3 regions of the Undibacterium sp. TJN25 genome follow, and region 3 is predicted to be linked to each of the others. Evidence: predicted binding sites of a transcription regulator. Region 3 holds the regulator's gene; each other region holds the start of a gene.
What was found. Region 3 encodes sigma-54, which starts transcription at its own class of promoters, with help from an activator protein. Its sites were predicted from a motif close to TGGCANGNAANCTGCTTT; they were not measured.
Positions count from the first base shown of each region.

Region 1 (6,668 bases), on a different contig from region 3:
TTGCTGAAGAAAACCAGCGGCAGGAAAACCACCTGAAAACAGGCCGCCTGCTTTACCTCCATGCGACTCCGGAGATGCTGGAGGAGCAGCTGTTCGCCATCACCGACCAGCTCAATGCAGGGTGCGGCCTGATGACGGATGTGGATGAACGCCTGTTGCTGGCCGGCTTGAACCTGCGGGCGGGCGCGAAAGCGCGCAGCTCGGCGGCGTTCCAGGCGGCGCTGCGTCACATGCGTATAGGCGCAGCCTTGCTGCCGGACGCTGCATGGCTGCAGCATCCGGATTTGTCTCTGGACTTGCAGCTAGGCGTAGCAGAGACCGCCTATCTGTGTGGCGAATTCGATGCTGCGGAGGAGGTGTATCCTGTGGTGCTGGCACGTTACGATGCGCCTTTGCAGAAAATCCGCTGTCTCAGCGTGCAGGCTCACCAATACCAATTGCAAGGGAGGCTGCTGGATGCCATTGCCGTGCTGCGAGGGGGGCTGGCGCTATTGCAGATTGATATCCCGGACGACGATGCAGCATTGATGGCCAGCGTGAACGCTATCGCGGCCGACAATGAGAGCCTGCGTGCCGGCAAAAGCACGGAAGAACTGCTGGCGGCCGGCGACCTTCAGGACCCGCACTCGGTTGCTGCCATGCAAATGATGCAAAGCATCTGGGTTTCCGCCTATTACGCCGGCAAGCAGCCGCTGAGCCAGGTCATGCTGCTGTCGATGGCGCGGCTGTCTCTGTCGCAGGGAAATAGCGATTTTACGTCGGCAGCCTATGTGGGCTATGCATCCTTCAAGGCGACGCGCGCACAAAACGACAGGCCCGATTACAGCTTCGGCGCGATGGCGCTTGAACTGGCGAACCGCCGCACTGACCTGAAGACCCGCGCTTTGACCTGCCTAATGTTTGCCACGCTGATCAACCACTGGTCGCGCCCCCTGAGCATTTCCGGCACATTGTACGACGATGCCTTCGGCTATGCGCTGGACAGCGGCGACTTCGTCAATGTGGGTGTGGTTGCCGCTGTGCGCGCGACCGACAAGCTGATCCTGGGGCAATACTTGCCGGATTTGCTGCAGGCCACCGAGCGCGACGTGGTGCTGATGCGCGCCAACGGACAGGCCAACCTGGCCGACTGCACTGTCGCAGGTGCGGTGCAGCCTATCAAGGCATTGATGGGCCAGACCGTGCGCGAAGGCAGCTATGACGATGCGGCCTTCAGTGAAGAGCGTTTCATGGCTGACTATGCCGGCTCGCGCCTGTACCAGGCTTATTTTTTGCAGGGGAAAATTCGCAACGCGTATTTGTTCGATGGTGCTGATGCAGAAGTGCTGGCCGGCCAGCTGGACGTGGTGGCGCAGATGCTGCGCGGCCAGGCAAAAGTGCCGGAGGCCAGCTTTTACGCCGCGATGGTCTGGATACGCGCACTACGGCGAAATCCTCAGCGCGCGGATGCCGCTGCATTGCTTGAGCGTTTGCAGGCCTTGCAGGACAAGCTGGCTTCGTGGGCAGAATTTGGACCGCATAACTTCGCCGCCAGGCATCTTTTGCTGCAGGCTGAAGTCGCGCGCTACCACCAGGACGTGCCGCTTGCCATGCGCCGCTACCAGCAAGCCATCGATGCTGCGCGCGACACAGCTTATATCAACATCCAGGCGCTGGGCAGCGAGCTGTGCTCCGAATTCTGGCTGGAGCAGGGCCAGCACCGCGCCGCCGAAGTGTTTTTGCGCGATGCGCTGTCCCATTACCGCCAGTGGGGTGCGGAAGGCAAGGCGGCCCAACTGGCTGCGTTGCATGAAAACATCCTGGGGCCCTCAGCCTCTTCCCGGCACGCTGCGCCGCGCATACGGCCCGCAGGCCTGGGGCTGATCACGGAGAGCATCATCACGGCGACCACTGCCGCATCCGTCAACGCTGCGCTGGACCTGGCTTCCATCGTCAAGGCTTCGCTGGCCTTGTCGAATGAAGTCGGCCTGCGCAAGGTGCTGCAGCGGCTGATCGCCATCGTGCAGGAAAATTCCGGTGCACAGGTGGCGCGCCTGCTGTTGCTCAGCGGCGATGTCTGGCGGCTGGAAGCGGATATCGCCGGCGACAGCGTAACGGTACTGCAGTCGCGCATGGTGATCCTGGACGCCGGCAGCGACCCGCAGTTTCCATTGTCGATGCTGCGCTACGCCGCCCGCACCGGCGCGGAAGTGATTGAAGACCGCATTGCCAGTTCGCTGCGTTTTTCGGGAGACCCGTATGTGCTGGAGCATAAACCGGGATCGGTGATGTGCCTGCCTATCCGCCAGGCAGGGCTGGTCAGCGGCATGCTATACCTGGAAAACAACCTGGCGGAAGCATCCTTCACGGCAGAGCGCGTCGAGTTCCTGCGCATCCTGGGCGCGCAGGCGATGATTTCGATTTCGCACGCGCGGCTGTATGACAGCCTGGAGCAGCGAGTCGCAGAACGCACCGCCCAGCTGGAAGACGCCAACCGCAGGCTGGCCACGCTTTCTGCAACTGACGGCCTTACCGGGCTGGCCAACCGCCGCCATTTCGATGAAGTGCTGGGCAGCGAATGGGCGCGGGCCACGCGCACCCGGCAGCCGCTGGCCGTCATCATGATCGACGTGGACCACTTTAAAAAATATAACGACTACTACGGCCACCTGGCCGGCGATGAATGCTTGAAGACCGTCGCGCGCGTGCTGCAGGAAGGCACGCGGCGCGCCAGTGACCTGGCAGCGCGTTACGGCGGCGAAGAGTTTTCCATCGTTTTGCCGAACACCGACGCCGTCGTGGCCCAGCGGGTTGCCGACGCCATGCGGCGTTCCATCGAAGACCTGAACCTGCCGCATGAGCGTTCTGCGCTCGCCAGGCTCACCATCAGCGTAGGCGTTGCCATCGAGTCGCGCTGGGGCGGCGGAGATTCGGAAAGCCTGGTGCGCACTGCCGACGACGCGCTTTACCGCGCCAAGCGTGACGGGCGTAACTGCGTGGCCCTGACTCAAGGCTGACCTCAGGCTGATCAAAGGCCGATAACGCATTCAACCCTGCCCGGCACCATGACGTTGGGATGTCGGTAAACTTTACAATTGTTAATATTTTCTGCACGCCAATTATTCAGCGCGTCTTTGTTTTGTTTGTAGGTAATTGATTTAAAAGATAAATATCATTTATTTTGCCGCTGGTACACTATTTGCTGTAGGGAATGGTGTACGGGAGAGACATGCCAGCAAAGCCGGCGTGTTAATTATTAATGGCATTCGAATGCCTATACCTAAAATAGATCATGAAACTTTCAATCAAATACCTGTTTTCCCTTTGCCTGGCGCTGGCCTCGCTAAGCGCTTCCGCCACGCTGATTCCTTCTTACGACAAGTTTGGCGCCTTGCCGCAGGCTACATTTGGCGGCACCGGTATTTCGAACAGCAATGTCGCGATATCAACCTTGAACCCTACTGTTTCCGTTTTTGGTCACGAGATTGGGCTCGGCACAGTAACACTGGGGCTGACAGCTACTGGGCGCTATAACGACCCTGCCCTGACTAACGATGGCCATGGTACTTTCTTTTCTGCGGCAGGGGCTGATCAACATGACGCGTCGTCCGTTTTCCAGAAACTGGCGCTTTGGAATATTGATTTTTACATCGGTGGTGATGCTTTGGCGTTGGCGCAGTATAGCTATCGCCTGCTGGTGGACGTTGATCCTACCAGCGGTGAATCGTTTAAGACAATCGACATCGGTCTATTCACTGGTGCGCAAAACTCCATGAACATGGGCTTTGACTTGGACGAACTGCTCTATAACTATCACTTTAATCCGTTGACGGCGGGTCAATATAGCTTCCAGCTGCAAGCCGTTAATTCCAAGGGTATCGTTGCAGATTCTACTTCCATTGTTGTACGGGCAGTCCCAGAACCTGCATCACTGGCCCTGTTCGGCATTGCACTGATCGGCTTGTTTGCAGTGGCGCGTCGCCGCCAGGCCTGATTCACCTTCAGACACTTCTGCTGAAAACGGCCCGGAATGAAATTCCGGGCCGTTTTGCATTGAGGGGTCGTATTTCCCCATGACGTGAAGTGATCGCATGTGCTGCCGTACAGTGCTAGGCTGGACTAGGCGCGGCTTGTTCCTGACCGGCCGAGTCCGGCGCTACGTTATCCAGCCCGGTTTTTCTCTCGAATCCGCTTGCGCCCGCCCCCCAATCAATGGCGCCAGGTGTTGTTACTGTCCGAAGTTACCGTCCGAACTATTTGCAAAATAGGCTTGACCGCCTGTCACATGTCAGATATTGTTTACACGTGAAATCAAAAAACTTATTACTTGATGGGGATCAGATGCTGGCGATGCTGGCGGCGCTCGCCAATCCGCACAGGCTGCGCATCATGGCGGCACTGGAGACGGGCGGACGCAATTACGTCAGTCAACTGGCACGCGAGATCGGCATCAGCCGTCCTTTGCTGCACCTGCATCTTCAGAAGCTTGAAGGCGCGGGTCTCGTCATCAGCAAACTTGAGTTGTCGCACGACGGCAAGGCGCTCAACTATTTTGAAGTTTCCAACTTTGCCATCGAACTGACCCCGGCCGCGATTGCCGAGGCGGCGAAGTCCCTGACCAGCAACCCTGAAGCGTAGAGGCTCATATGTCCGAAAGTGTCTTTTTTGCAGCGTTCTTTTTCCCGGCCGCCGCAGTGGTGATTGTCTTTTTCATGAAGTATGTATCGGCCGTTCTGCAGGCCAGGGTACGCCTGGGCCAGGATGAAGCCTATCGAGAAATTGCGGCCAAGGCAGCGACCGCCCAGGCCGAGACGGCGGCGGCGATCGCCTCCCTGGGGGCGACGCTGGCTGATATCCAATCCCGGCTGAACGGGCTGGAGAAAATTCTGAAGGAAGTCGAATAGGAAGTGGAGCAGCCAGCCGCACAGTCGGCAGGTAGCTCGCTTCAAGCACTCATCAGGCAAGAAAAACCATAGAAGGAGCACAGGCCATGAATGAAGTTTCTCTGATTCGTCTCTACTTGTTGCGGGGCATGTACCTGCTCGTCGTCGTCGGGCTCGGCATTGTCGTCCTGCCGGGAGTGATCCACCACGACACCCCTTGGACGCCGTCGGGAGGCGTGGTGCAGTGCATGCTGGCCGCTTTTTGGTTTCTGTCGCTCCTAGGGCTGCGCTATCCGTTGCAGATGCTGCCCGTGCTGCTGTGGGAATTGCTGTGGAAGACAACCTGGCTGATCGTGGTTGCCGCTCCACTATGGTCGGCCGGTAAGCTGGACGATCCTTCCTTTGCGATGGTCTCAGACATTTTGTGGGTCGTCATTGTGCCGTTCGTTATCCCTTGGCACTATGTATTTTCACGCTATGTGCAACAACGTGGCGACCGGTGGATCAAATCTGCGTCAGGCGCCACCGCCACCTAGCCGGCAAGGTTCACGCCCATCGGCTGAACGATTAGCGTCATTCCAGCGCTGCCAAATCTGCTACTCCTTTGCGAGCGACTGAACAGTTTCTGTCGGCGTTCGCCATGCCCGATTACATTAAATGAAAGGTGTCACCATGAAAACCATCATCGCCGCGCTATTGATCGCAGCTGGCTTCGTTTCCGGCGCCTGCGCCGCACAAGACAGTTTGGGTTTGACAGCATCGATGTCAGAACGGGAGCGCGTCGACTATCTGCTCAAGCAAAATCAGATGCTGATGGAAGAAAATACAAGGCTAAGAAGCCAGAGCGATCAGCCGAAGACGAAAGAAGAGGCCTTCGCCATTTGCATGCAGGCGGCGAAGGGTGAAAAGAGCGCAATGGCCGCCGAATCCGTGGGCGCACATTGCGATCAATTGCTAAAGCGATAGTCAGATTCGGCCTACCGTTGTCGAAAAAATGTAAAAGAAAGTCGGATAAGCCAAAGCTGCTTTTCTAGATTTGCACGGTTTATTTTAATGAGGTTAGTCATGCTTGTATGGTCCAATGTGGTTCACCACGATAGTTCCCGGCAATTAATGGACGGCGCTGCTGCCTCCATGCCTGCCGCCATTTGCTTGCTGCGCGTGTTGGATTCTGCAAGCGGGTGCGCACGATGAAGAAGCTGCTGCGTTTTCTTGGCTACTGCCTGTTGGCGCTACTTGGTTTTGTCGCGCTATGCGGTGCGCTGTTCGGCTACTTTATTTATTCACCCGATCCTGAGCTGCCGCAACTGTCCGGCACGCTGAGCAAGGGCTCGATAGAGGTCGGCGGGCTCAAGCGCACCTACCTGAGCTACGTGCCGAAGGGGCTGCCGAAAGGTGCACCGCTGGTGCTGGTCATGCACGGTTCAGGCGAAGGCGCTGCGGAAATCCGCACCGGCACCGGTTATGGCTTTGAGCGTCTTGCCGACCAGAACGGATTTGCAGTCGTGTATCCTGACTCCTACAGCTTCGACTGGAACGACTGCAGCAAGGTCGGCGACTTCAGTGCGAAGGGGCGCGAGGTGGATGATGTAGGTTTCCTGACAGCGTTGGTGGATAAGCTCATCATCGATACCGGCGTTGCGCCCGGCCGTGTGTTTGCAACCGGCGTCTCGGCCGGCGGTTTCATGTCGCTGCGGTTGGCATTGGAGGCGCCTTCCCGCTTCCGCGCAGTGGCGGCAGTTTCGGCGAATGTGCCCGCACCGGAAAATTTCAAGTGCAAGCCCGCAAACCCCGGTACTTCCGTGA
Region 1 covers NZ_JBMPPM010000016.1:43,408-50,075, forward strand. Annotated here, with positions in the region: gene ACO0LO_RS26955 (diguanylate cyclase) at 1-2,996, shown strand, start outside; gene ACO0LO_RS26960 (PEP-CTERM sorting domain-containing protein) at 3,272-3,973, shown strand; gene ACO0LO_RS26965 (ArsR/SmtB family transcription factor) at 4,321-4,617, shown strand; gene ACO0LO_RS26970 (hypothetical protein) at 4,626-4,883, shown strand; gene ACO0LO_RS26975 (hypothetical protein) at 4,970-5,398, shown strand; gene ACO0LO_RS26980 (hypothetical protein) at 5,535-5,828, shown strand; gene ACO0LO_RS26985 (alpha/beta hydrolase family esterase) at 6,053-6,668, shown strand, end outside.
Region 1: a site for sigma-54 is predicted at 3,168-3,185, ahead of ACO0LO_RS26960 (PEP-CTERM sorting domain-containing protein). Genes of this name have one in related genera too.

Region 2 (6,668 bases), on a different contig from region 3:
CAGCATATCATTCCCGGCCACCGTTGCAACTCTTGCACATCGCAAAGCGGTATTTTCAAAAGCGCGGCCTCACCGGATAAAGATAACGATATGGCAGATCCATTTTTATTAAAAATCTGCCATCAAATCAGGCCGCCGTTTTTTCATAGGAGAAAATATAAAATCGTTAATGAAACGAACAATTTTTTACAAGCAAGGTTTTGACATTCATTTTAAGTTCATTTACAGTGGTCCAGTTTTTCCAACCAGGTGCAAAGATGCTAACACCCGTTTCCAGACATCATCGGAAAGCCAGGCTTATTGTTCTGGCTGCGCTATTGCAGATTGGTTTTTGCAACCCAAGTTGGAGCGCCGACAATCCCTTTCCCGAATCTTCCACCGCCTACACCAAACTCCAGGAACTGAAAGAACGCGCATCCGAACTGAGCTCGAAAGCCATGGGCCTGCTGGGCATCAACTACAAGCGCGGCGGTAATACACCTGAGAATGGCCTCGATTGCAGCGGTTTCGTGCGTTATGTATTCAAGGATGTCATTGCGGCGGAATTGCCGAGGACTTCGGCCGAGATCAGCAAGGTCGGCGAGAAGATAGAACAGAAAGACCTGCAGCCCGGCGACCTGGTTTTTTACAATACGCTGAAGCGCGGCTTTTCGCATGTCGGCATTTATCTCGGCGACAATAAATTCATCCACTCCCCTTCCGCCGGCGGCCAGGTGCGCATAGAGAGCATGGATATCGCTTACTGGAAGAAACGCTTCAACGGCGCCCGCCGGATCGAAGACGACGGCAAGAACGACACGGATAAAAAGTAAAAAGCAGGCGTCAGGCAGGAATTGGCTTCCTCACACTACCGTTTTCAGCTGTAGGCAATACTCCACCTCATTCCCGCCGGCCTGCGCCGGCAACGCTTCAATGCTCCTGCATCGCCTTGATCTTTTGCCGTAGTTCGGGCAAGGCCGCTGTCATCGCTTTTTCTCCTGCCAGTATTGCCAGGTTACGCCCGGCAAAATCACTGCCTTTCATACCTGCAAGTTCAGGCTTGATGACAATGTCGGCATTTTTCAGTTCGAAATTGTTCATCGTCTGGCCCATGATGGTAAAAGTCTGCATCAGCACATCCATGGAACTGCCGGCAGTCTGCCCTTCCGGCTGGGACGAGATATTAACGGCGATCACAAAATCCGCCCCCATCTCGCGCGCAAAACGCACCGGCACCGGCGATACCAGGCCGCCATCCACATACTGCCTGTCGCCTATTTTTACCGGCTGGAATACACCCGGCACCGCGGATGAAGCGCGCACCGCAATGCCAGTGTTTCCGCGCCGGAACAGGATGGGCTGGCCGCTGTTCAGATCCGTCGCCACTGCGCCGAAAGGTTTCTTTAATTTCTCTATCGGCGCATTTGCCACCATCTTGTTCACGTAATTCTGCAGACCATCGCCCTTCAGCACGCCGCTGGATTTGGAAAACAGCGGCACGGACCAATCCGAGATTGTTGCCTCATCCATGTCCAGTGCCATCTTCTGCAGCACGAAGCCGTTATTGCCGGCCGCATAGAGCGCGCCAACCAGGCTGCCGGCACTGGTGCCGACGACGATATCGGGTACGATGCCCTGCGCTTCCAGCACCTTGATCACGCCGATATGCGCAAACCCGCGCGCCGCACCGCCACCCAGCGCCAGACCTATCCTGACATTGCGCACCTGCTTGACAACGGGCACAGGCAGCGGCGCAGCGGCCACTTGCACCGGCGGTGTTTCCACGCTTTTGCAGCCGGCCAGCAGCAGGCTGCAGGCAAACAGATATTTAATGGAATGAAATGCTTTTCCAACGGGTGACATGAATAGACGCCTTGATTGACTGATAATCTGCAGTATTTATTGAGCACACCGCACGCGTGCAAATTCGCCAAAGTACACGCTTGAACACATTCTGTATGGAGACAGGGCAATAGTGAAATTGCGAGCAACCAGAACTGCTCCGCTGGACGACTTGCCAACAATCCGCAACGACGAAATTCGTTGCTGCAACGCCAGATTATATCCTGTTTTAACAGCATGAAACCTCACGGGATCGGGTGTCGCTCACGCTGCAAAATAGACATAATTTCAGAGTAAAAAATCCTACTTGCAACAAAAAATGTCGAGCAAATTTACACGCCCATAAAAGAATGCTGCGACGCGATTGTAAGCCCTTGATTTGGCAGAGATTCGCAAATGCTGGCACGATAAGTGCTGCTTTTTTGTAGGCGTTTACCGGGAGAATACAATATGAAACACCTTGCCTGCCTATTACTTACAAGCCTAGCCATATTGACGAACCCGTCTTATGCCTCTGTTGTCTTATATCAGGACTCAGGCCAGTTCCAGGCAGCGGCTCCCGCCGGAACTACGGAAACATTTGAGGGTTATGCAGCGCCTGCCAGTTTTGTCAATGTATCAGATACTACCTTAGGCAATCTTAGCTTTGGCGCCAGTACCTTTATCGTTGATCCGGATTTTGACGGCGGCGGTTACAACTGGAACACGGGGGCGGTACTGAATTTTGCCAACTCCCCCACCGTTGATACCACTCTCTCTTTTGCCCCTACTACGGCATTCAGCGCCCTTTTTGGCACGGTGGGACCAACCGACGATGATTTTGGGCAAGATATCATCGTTACCGTTAACGATCAGTCTTTCCTCCTAGGCACGGGCTCATTTGCTAACTGGACTTTCTACGGTTTTATTTCCGATACTCCATTTTCAAGTGTTTCTTTCTCCACCGCACAAGGCTTTCCCATATTGGATAATGTCTTCGTAGGCAATAGTACCGCGACCGTTCCCGAGCCGACATCACTGGCCATGCTTGCCCTAGGTATCTTGTGTATTGCCACCGTACGCAGACGGCAGGAAAAATGAGATTAGGTCCGGCCAACAAATAAAGCCCGTCACATGAACTGAACCCCATAAATGGGAAGCAAGCCTTTGTGTATTACCCCGGCGCACCATATACTGGGATTTCACTCAGGGGACAATGTGAGAACAGAGCAAGACAAGGGCGTAGTCGAGCTGACGGTGTTCCGCGATTTTGCGCAAAGGGCCGGTCTGCCCGTCGTCGGCGCCAGCATAGAAAAACGCAGCGGCGACTCCGAGCCGGACATCCTGTGCATCCTCGACGGCGAAGGCAAGGTGGCGTTTGAGCTGGTGGAAATATGCGACCCCATGCTGGCCGCCAATATCGCCCATACCCTTGCAGGCGGCGATTCCGCAGAACCTGCCGCCTCCGACCCTTCCATCAGGATAGTCCGCAAAAAACTCAGCAAAAAATACCGCACTGATTACCCCGTGGAACTGGTTTGCTATACCAATGGCCGCACCAAGACCGCAGACCACGACATCTTAGCCGCGATCCAGCCGTGGTTCAGCGCAATCCAGGGGCCCTTCCGCCGCGCCTGGCTCTCCGGCAAAAAAGAAGTCTACGAAGTATGGCGCCTGTAAACGCCCCCCACCAAATTAGTCGGCCATCACCGCATTATCTAACTGTCCGAAACGCGTGCGCTTAACACTAGCCTGAGCTGTACTCTTTTTTTTTCGGCGGTTCCAGTTGCAGTATCTTGCTGAAAATTCGCTCCAGCTTTTCGATGAAGCTCGGCTCAAACTCTGGCAGTTTGAAAGGCGGTAGCGCAGACGGCCGCACCAGATGGCGCTTTACCAGCCGGGGATCCTGCTCTCCCGGTTCTGCCCGCCCCATCTCGCAGGAAATCTGCGTTGAATAATTGCCCCTCACTGCAATCGCTATCCTGTACTGGTTGGGATAACCATACACCGGATCCGGCTCGCCGGATGTAAATACCAGCGCGGTTTCCACCATGGTAGTAGGGCTCAGCTTGCGTTCTATAACGGGCTGGTAGCCCGCGTTGACCAATCCTTCCATTGACGGTTCAAACAACTTCTCCAGTCTGTCCAGCACGGGTTCAAATTTTTCCACAAAGGCCTGGCTGGCTGCTTCGGCGGCTTTTGCAGCAGACTGGCGTTCCGTAATTTTTTGCTTTTGTTGTTCTTCGTATTTGGCTTTAGCCTTGTCGAATGGGTTCATCACGATCCAATAGGCATGTAAAAAGAAATCGACTATACCAAATAAATCGCGCTGAAAAATCGCGGTAACAAATTGTTGCGGATATCAGAAAATGAAACAAATATTCTGCCGGGCAACAGTCTCCTCCAAAGAAAAACTGAAGGCACTCATGTATGTGAGCATCAGCATAAAGCCTGTAGATTTAGGCATTCGGCTGAACCAGACTGATCAGGTTACCGCAGGTATCCTCGAACAGTACTACAGTCACCGGCCCCATGCTCACAGGCTCACCGCGAAAGACGACGCCCACATTCTTGAGCCGCTGATATTCCGCGTGGATATCTTTGGAGATAAAGGCCGTTGCGGGAATTCCAGCCTCGAACAGCGCCTTCTGATAGTCAAGCGCAGGCGGGAATCCCATCGGTTCAAGCACCAGCTCAACCTCGTCAACGCCCTCGGGCGAGCTTACTGTCAGCCAGCGGTATGGACCCATAGGGATGTCAGCCATTTTTCGGAAACCGAGGACCATCGTATAAAATTGCAGCGCCTGCTCTTGGTCCGCAACCGTTACGCTAGAAAATTTGATCTGCATTGACGCCTCCGCATTTGTTTAGTGAATTGAAATATATTGGAAAATTCAGCCCGATTAAATCCCTGCTGCCTCAATTTATTGCGGGAGGTCTTGGTGGACAAAGCGCATGCATAAGTCTGGCTGCTTAAAAAGTGCTTTAATTTTACGTATTAATTTGCAATTCCAACATGGCATTTGCCGTATGTGCAACCGCTACGCCACAGGAATGTAGAGAAAAGTTAATTTCCCCAAAAGAGTAATTGCCATCGGGAAATTTGCGCGTATCCTTGCAAGAATGCGCTAAAAATGCCCTCCATTCGAGTTTGCGGCAAAGACCTAGTCCCAGGCACATCCAGATTTCGCAATTCAAGACCCAGGAAAAAAAATGAATCTCAACAATATCAAGATCGGCCCGCGCCTGGGCCTGGCTTTCGGGGCAATCCTTGTGCTGTTGCTGGCGGTTGCTTACACCGGCTGGCATTCACTGGCGGACGCAAAGAGAAATATCGACGCCATTACGAAAGAAAATAATACCAAGATCGCGCTTGCCAATAATCTGCGCGGCGATCTCAACCTGGTTGCCAGGTCCGTGCGTAATTACATCATCTACCAGGACCCTGCCGTGCGCCAGAAGATGCTGGGGCGGATTACCGGGGCAAATAAAGACTACGACGAATCATTTGACAAGATCGGCGCTCTCGTCCACACGGACAAAGCCAGGCAAATTTTTACAGAGCTTAAACAAGACCGTGAAAAGGTGCGTCCCCTGTTCGACAACCTGATCAAGCTTATCGACTCCGGCAAGGCCGAAGAAGCGCCGGAATACCTGCGCCAGTCCGTGCAGCCGGTTCAGGACAAGTGGTTTGAAACCATACAAGGCATGATTACTCTGCAGGAGGAACAAAACCAGGCAGCCGTGGATGACGTCAACCAGGGATACCAATTCGCTGTCAAATTCCTGGCCACATGCACCTTGATAGCCCTTGCGGCCGGCGGCCTGCTTGCATGGCTGGCAACCCGCTCCATTACGCGCCCCATAGGCCGTGCGGTGAAGATCGCACAAACGGTTGCATCCGGCGACCTGACCAGCAAGATAGAAATAGATTCGACCGACGAGACTGGCCAGTTATTGCAGGCTTTAAAGGAAATGAACGCCAGCCTGGTCAATATCGTCAGCCAGGTCCGCGCCGGCACCGACACGATAGCAATCGCTTCGGAAGAAATCGCCGCCGGCAATCTCGACCTGTCTTCACGTACGGAAGAACAAGCGAGCTCGCTGGAAGAAACCGCGTCATCGATGGAAGAACTGACCAGCACCGTCAAACACAACGCAGACAATGCGCGCCAGGCCAACCAGCTGGCATCCAATGCGTCAGACATCGCCTCCAAAGGCGGCTCGGTAGTCGGCGAAGTGGTCAACACCATGGGCTCCATCAACGAATCGTCCAAAAAAATCGTCGACATCATCAGCGTCATTGACGGCATCGCCTTCCAGACCAATATCCTGGCGTTGAACGCGGCAGTGGAAGCAGCCCGCGCCGGCGAACAGGGCCGCGGCTTTGCTGTCGTGGCCAGCGAGGTGCGCAACTTGGCGCAGCGTTCCGCTTCTGCAGCGAAAGAGATCAAGCTGCTGATCAACGATTCCGTCGAAAAAGTAGATGCCGGCTCCAGGCTGGTAGACCAGGCGGGCGCCACGATGAATGAAGTCGTGAACAGCGTCAAGCGTGTCAGTGACATCATCACCGAGATTACCGCCGCCGGCCAGGAGCAGACGGCAGGCATAGAACAAATCAATCAGGCTGTCCTGCAGATGGACCAGGTCACGCAGCAAAATGCTGCGCTGGTGGAAGAAGCTGCCGCAGCGGCAGAGTCGCTGCAGGACCAGGCAGCCAAGCTGGCCGAGCTGGTCAGCGTGTTTAAAATGGACGGACTGGCCGCGGCAAGTCCAATAGCAGCCAGGCAAGCCGGCCGGACTACGCCGGTAGCCGCAGCAAGACGCGTTGCAGCCCCGCAAAACGCCGTCAGGCGTGCTCCTGCCAA
Region 2 covers NZ_JBMPPM010000001.1:598,641-605,308, forward strand. Annotated here, with positions in the region: gene ACO0LO_RS02690 (C40 family peptidase) at 258-812, shown strand; gene ACO0LO_RS02695 (patatin-like phospholipase family protein) at 910-1,842, opposite strand; gene ACO0LO_RS02700 (PEP-CTERM sorting domain-containing protein) at 2,272-2,901, shown strand; gene ACO0LO_RS02705 (hypothetical protein) at 3,019-3,480, shown strand; gene ACO0LO_RS02710 (hypothetical protein) at 3,548-4,078, opposite strand; gene ACO0LO_RS02715 (VOC family protein) at 4,260-4,649, opposite strand; gene ACO0LO_RS02720 (methyl-accepting chemotaxis protein) at 5,014-6,668, shown strand, end outside.
Region 2: a site for sigma-54 is predicted at 2,222-2,239, ahead of ACO0LO_RS02700 (PEP-CTERM sorting domain-containing protein). Genes of this name have one in related genera too.

Region 3 (6,668 bases):
CGTTTTTGTGGCCTTGGATTTTGTCTTTGTGTTTGATGACTTGCCTGTCGAGTTTGTCGATCAGCGTGTCTATCGCTGCATACAGGTCTTGTGCGAGGCTTTCGACGTGGATGTCTTTGCCGCTGATGTGAAGATTGATATCGGCTTTATGGCGTTTTTCTTTTTCCCGGAGCTTGTCAACGGTCAGGATGACTGCAATATCAATGACTTGATCGAAGTGCCGCCTTATCCTCTCTAGCTTGTTTTGCACATGTTCACGGATTGCTGGAGTAACTTCGAGGTGATGTCCACTGATTGTGAGATTCATACGGCGCTCCTATGGTAGATGTTACTTGCTATATAGCATGGTGCTAGCCCTGAAGATCGAGCTAAATTATATATAGCAATGCAAGACGCAATTACAAGGACTTGTTACAGAAATCTGAAAAATCAGCATGCATTACTGCAATAAATGCCGCTGGGAATTCCAGGATTTTTATAAGGATTTGCGCAGGCTTACTGGAGGGATTTTCAAGGCTTCCCGGTATTTTGCGACGGTGCGTCGCGCGATGACCATGCCTTGTTCACCCAGCATGTCTGCGATCTTGCTGTCAGAGAGTGGGTTCTTCTGGTCTTCTGCTCCTATCAATTGCTTGATGAGTGCCCGTATTGCGGTGGATGACGCTTCACCCCCGGTTTCCGTCGCAACGTGGCTACCGAAAAAGTACTTCAACTCAAACATTCCATGCGGGGTCAGCATGTATTTTTGGGTTGTGACACGGGAAATAGTACTCTCGTGTAAACCCAGTGTATCAGCAATTTCGCGCAAAACAAGTGGTCTCATCGCAACAGCACCATGCGTGAAAAAATTGCGTTGCCTTTCAACTATCGCCTGCGCAACGCGCAGTATCGTATCGAAGCGCTGCCGCATATTCTTGATCAGCCAGCGGGCTTCCTGCAGCTGGGAGCTCAGTGTGCCATCGCCGCGGTTCTGTTTCATGATGTTCGCGTACATGCTGTTGACGCGCAGGCGCGGCATCACATCCTGGTTCAGCAACACCTGCCAGCCGTTTTTTGATTTCCTGACAATAACATCCGGCACCACGTAGTCCGATGCATCGGCAGTAAATTCGGCGCCGGGATGTGGCTTGCATTGCTTGATGACAACCTGAGATTCACGCAAGTCCTCATCGTCGCAAGTAAGCACTTTTTTCAGCTTGTTGAAATCGCGCTGTGCAAAAAGGGTTAAATGTTTTTCAACAATTTCCAGTGCCAGCCGGCGTGTGACGAAAGGGATTTTCGGCAGCCGCCTGATTTGCAGCGCCAGGCATTCGGAAAGGCTGCGCGCGCCTACGCCGGCCGGCTCGAAACTCTGCAGCATGTTCAGCGCAAAATTCAGCTCCTCCGGCTCCACGCACAGTTCCAGGGGCAACGCGCCATGGATATCGTCCAGCGATTCCGTCAGGTAGCCGTTGCCGTCCAGCGCATCGATGATCAGCTCTATCAGTGCACGGTCGCGTATTTCCTTGACGGTGACGCGCATCTGTTCCAGCAGGTGCTCCCTGAGCGAGGTCTGCGCACATTCCAGCTGTGGGCGCCCTTCATCCTCTTCCGGACCTTTGGAGCCTTGCGGCATGTCGTCAAAACTCCAGTCCTCTTCATTGGCGCTGGTCGTATCCGTCGCATTTGGGCTTTCACCGCTTTCGCCACTGTCGACTGGCGCAACCGGCTCGTCGCCGCCATTGTTGACAGGGCTGCTGTCGTTGTCCGAACCGCTGCTGGTGGCGCTGATGGCGCCGTCCGCCAATAACCTGACGGCATTGTCCAAAGGATCGTCCACCCGCTCCAGCAAAGGATTATCGGTCAGCAGGTTTTCCAGCTCCTGATGCAATTCCAGCGTTGATAGCTGCAGCAAACGTATCGATTGCTGCAGTTGCGGCGTTAATGCCAGATGCTGCGAGGTGCGGAGTTGTAGGCTTTGTTTCATAGGGGGCGGTATCCGTTACATCCGGAAGTGCTCTCCCAGGTAAACCTTGCGTACGGATTCATTGGCGACGATCTCATCCGGCCTGCCGCTGGCCAGCACCGCGCCCTGGTTGATAATGTAGGCGTGGTCGCAGATACCCAGGGTTTCGCGCACATTGTGGTCGGTGATCAGCACGCCGATGCCGCGTTCCTTGAGGAAGCGGACAATGCGCTGGATCTCGATCACGGCAATCGGATCCACGCCGGCGAATGGTTCGTCCAGCAGCACGAAGCGCGGGCTGGTTGCCAGCGCCCTGGCGATTTCCACACGGCGGCGCTCGCCGCCGGACAGGGACAGCGCCTGGTTTTCGCGGATTTTTTCTATCTGCAGTTCGGCCAGCAAGGTATCCAGCCTTTCCTCGATTTTGGCCTTTTCCAACAGCTTGCCGTTCTCATCTCTTTGCAATTCCAGCACGGCGCGGATATTGTCTTCCACCGACAGCTTGCGAAATACCGACGCCTCCTGCGGCAGGTAGGACAGGCCCAGCGATGCGCGCTTGTGGATGGGCAGGTGAGAAATGTCGGTGCCGTTGACGTCTATCTTGCCCGCGTCGGACGGCACCAGGCCTACGATCATGTAAAAGGACGTGGTCTTGCCGGCGCCGTTCGGGCCCAGCAAGCCGACCACTTCACCGCTCTTGACCTCCAGCGAAACGTCGCGCACGACTTGCCGCGCGCCGTATTTCTTTTGCAGGCCGCTGATAATAAGGGTGCTCGTCATATTATTTTTTCTGTGTGTTCTGCGTGGTCGGTGAATCCGGCTTGGGTTCTTCCAGCTTGGGCTGTATGGTGATCTTGATCCTGCCACCGCCAGACACGCTGGTGCCCGACGCATTGTTGGCGCCGACAAAGTTCTCGGTCTTGCTGTCATACGACATGAACTCGCCTTCCTGCTCCTGCGTGACTTTTTTGCCTTCCAGGTATTTCACGTGCGCCTTATTGAAGAATTTGACGACCTCGGTTTTTTCGTCGTATTCCATGCGGTCGGCAACGCCCTCCACCCACAGGTTGGGGCCGCCATCCCGCTTCTGTCTGAAAAACGCCTGGCCGCCGGGACCCCTGGTCATGACGATGAACTGGAATCCCTCAGCACCTTCGGTCGCGACGGCCTTGTCGGTCTTGATCAGCAGCGTGCCGCGCGTGATCTCCACGTTGCCGGTCATGGTCTTGATCTTGGTCTTGTCGTCGAGGACAGAGGATTCGGCTTCTAGGTCGATCTTTTTGTAGCGGTCTGCCTGTTCGGCCAGCACGGCGGCGGGGAGCAGAATACAGGCCGCCAGAAAGAGTGACTTCGGCAGCCGCGCAGAACTAAAATGGGTATTATTTTTCATATATAAAACCTGGCTATCGGGTAGGTTGTTGACGCGGCGCCGAGCCCGAGCGCGCATCGAATGTGGCTTTCACCTTGCTCAGCAGGCGCACTTCCTGCGTAGTGCTGTTGGCTTCCATGCCAACGGCATGCATGACGGCGCGGGCGCTGGTGATAGTCACGGGGTTATCGGTTTTCATGATGTTGAGGTCGGTCAGCAGCAACAGATACTCGGACTCCAGCGTCATCCATTTGGATGCAGGGCCGTCCGGACGGCTGACATTGACGTTGCCGTACAAATGGACTTCGTCGCTATCCTTCGCCGGGTGCACAGGCGTATTTTTCTGCTCAATCAGCGCGCGGTCGGCAACCACGGTCACCGGTGTCTTGTTGTCGTCAAAACTGTTGATGCGCGGCTGCTCCACTTCATAGTCGTCATCGCGCGGATTGTGCGTCATGCGCTTGCCGGTGATGTGGTAATTGGTCTTGCCGTCATTGGACAGCTTCACGTAATTGAAATTTTCCACGTAGTAGTCAGGTGCCGTGCGGGGAGCGGAACGGGAGTTGCCTTCGTCATTATTCCGGCGCATGACTTCCAGCACCCAGAAGCTGCCTAGTGCAACAACGGCCAGCAGCGCTACCATCAGCCACAGGCGGAAGCGGTCGGCGGTAAGTATGTATCTCATATCATTTCACCCATTTACTGCAGGAAAGGCGCAAGCGCCTGTTCGTATTTGCCCTGCGCTTTCAGGATGAAGTCACATACCTCGCGTGCTGCACCGCGGCCGCCTGCTGCCTGCGTTACATAATGGACGCGCGCCCTGACTTCCGGATGCGCATTCGGCACGCTGGCGGCAAAGCCGACGCGCGTCAGCACCGGCAGGTCGATGACGTCGTCGCCGATGAAGCCGCAGGCATCGGCGTTGATATTGAGTTCTGCCAGCAGTTCCAGGAACGCGGATTTTTTGTCGTGTATGCCCTGCCGCAGATGGGCGATGCCCAGGTCCGCTGCGCGTCTGGCGACAATGGCCGAGCTGCGGGCGCTGATGATTGCCGTCGCGATGCCGGCCTGCTGCAGCAGCTTGATGCCCTGGCCGTCCAGCACATTGAAGGTCTTCATCATTTCTCCCTCGGGCCCAAAGTGCAGGCTGCCGTCGGTCAGGATGCCATCCACGTCAAAAATCATCAGTTTCAATTGTGCAGCCTTGCCGGAATCCATGCTGCTCATCAGATCACCTTGGCGCGGGTCAGGTCGTGGATATGCAGCGCGCCGACCAGCTTGCCGCTTTCGTCTGCGACCAGCAACTGGTTGATGCGATAGGTTTCCATCATTTCGACAGCTTCCACCGCCAGCTGTTCGGCGCGTATCGTGCGCGGCGCCTTGTGCATGACGTCGGCAATGACGACTTGCGAGAAATCCTGAACTTTTTCCATCAGGCGGCGCAGGTCGCCATCGGTAAACACGCCGATCACGCGCTGTTCTGCGTCCACGATGGCTGTCATCGCCAGGCCTTTTTTGGTGATTTCCAGCAAGGCCGTGGTCAGCCTGGTGTCAGCAGTCACCTGCGGCACCGCGTCGCCGGTGCGCATGATGTCGCGTACGTGTGTCAGCAGCCTGCGGCCCAGCGCACCGCCAGGGTGGGAGCGCGCGAAATCTTCCTCGCGGAAGCCGTGCGCATCCAGGAGCACGGTCGCCAGCGCATCTCCCAACGCCAGCGTCGCTGTCGTGCTGGCGGTCGGCGCCAGATTCAGCGGGCAGGCTTCTTTCTCTACCCTGACATCAAGATGGACATCAGCCCACTCCGCCAGGCTGGAGGACGGGTTGCCGGTCATCGCAATCAGCCTGGTGCCCAGCCGTTTGATGATGGGCACAATGGCGGCCAGCTCTGACGATTCGCCGGAATAGGAAATCGCAATGAAGACGTCCTGCGGCGTCACCATGCCCAGGTCGCCGTGCGCCGCTTCACCAGGGTGGACAAACAGGGCAGGGGTGCCGGTCGATGCAAAGGTGGCGGCCATCTTGCGTGCGATATGGCCGGATTTGCCCATGCCCGATACGACCACGCGGCCGCGGCAGTTCATCAGCAGCGAAATCGCTTCAGTGAAATCGGTGTGGCCCTCGCTGGCCAGCCGCTGTTTCAGGAGCTGGATGGCGTCCGCTTCAATCTGCAAAGTCTCGCAGGCGAGCGCCAGGGCGCGTTCGGCATCAAATGTGACCAGGCTGGATGGGGTCGGTAGTGCATTAAATGGGGAGTGAAGTGAGCTCATGCCGAAAGTATAAACGAAATTCATTAAGCAAAAACTTTGCCAGATACATTAGATTGAATATTGCCTAGGCGGAAACTGAAGATGTCATACAGTTACTTTTGCTCTCATCTAAACAATAGTTGCCGCATTATTGAATACGCATCGCCCATTTAAGTAATAATAAGCAACATGACCGCCTTGGATACTACACTTTTGCTTTTAGGGGCCGCCGTGCTGGGCGTGGTGGCTTTTCGCATGATGCAGCTGCCGCCTATGCTGGGCTACCTCGTGGTCGGCATCCTGATCGGTCCCTATGGGCTGGGGCTGGCGCAGAATGATGCCACTACCCATGAGCTGGCTGAATTCGGTGTTGTTTTTTTGATGTTCTCCATAGGCCTGGAATTTTCGCTGCCCAAGCTGATGTCGATGCGCAAGGCCGTGTTCGGGCTGGGCATGGCGCAGGTGCTGGTTACCATTGTCGCCACGATGCTGTTCGGCTGGCTGATGGCCCTGTTCCTGCCATCCAGATTCAATATCAGCTGGGAAGCGTCGTTTGCATTGGGCGGCGCGTTGGCGATGTCGTCCACTGCCATCGTGTCCAAGATGCTGACTGAAAGGCTGGAGCTGGAAAGTCCGCATGGTCGCCAGATCATCAGCGTGCTGCTGTTCCAGGATCTCGCAGTCGTGCCGCTGCTGATCCTGGTGCCGGCGCTGGCCTCCCATTCCGGCGACCTGGTCGAGACGCTGGCACGCGCCAGCGCCAAGGCGGCTTTCGTGCTGTTCGTACTGCTGTTCGTAGGGCAAAAACTGATGCGGGGCTGGTTCAGCATCGTGGTCAAGCGCCGTTCGCAGGAGCTGTTCATGCTGAACCTGCTGCTGGTCACGCTCGGCGCAGCATGGATTACCGATTACGCCGGTCTGTCGATGGCGCTGGGCGCCTTCGTTGCCGGCATGCTGATTTCCGAAACTGAGTACCGGCACCAGGTGGAAGAGGACATCAAGCCCTTCCGCGATGTATTGCTGGGCCTGTTCTTCGTGACCATAGGCATGCTGCTCAATGTGCGGCTGGTGGCGGCCAACGGCTGGCTGATCCTGTTGCTGCTGATGG
Region 3 covers NZ_JBMPPM010000004.1:642,710-649,377, reverse strand. Annotated here, with positions in the region: gene hpf (ribosome hibernation-promoting factor, HPF/YfiA family) at 1-307, opposite strand, end outside; gene ACO0LO_RS13020 (RNA polymerase factor sigma-54) at 476-1,966, opposite strand; gene lptB (LPS export ABC transporter ATP-binding protein) at 1,982-2,725, opposite strand; gene lptA (lipopolysaccharide transport periplasmic protein LptA) at 2,727-3,335, opposite strand; gene lptC (LPS export ABC transporter periplasmic protein LptC) at 3,349-3,999, opposite strand; gene ACO0LO_RS13000 (KdsC family phosphatase) at 4,014-4,541, opposite strand; gene ACO0LO_RS12995 (KpsF/GutQ family sugar-phosphate isomerase) at 4,541-5,581, opposite strand; gene ACO0LO_RS12990 (monovalent cation:proton antiporter-2 (CPA2) family protein) at 5,750-6,668, shown strand, end outside.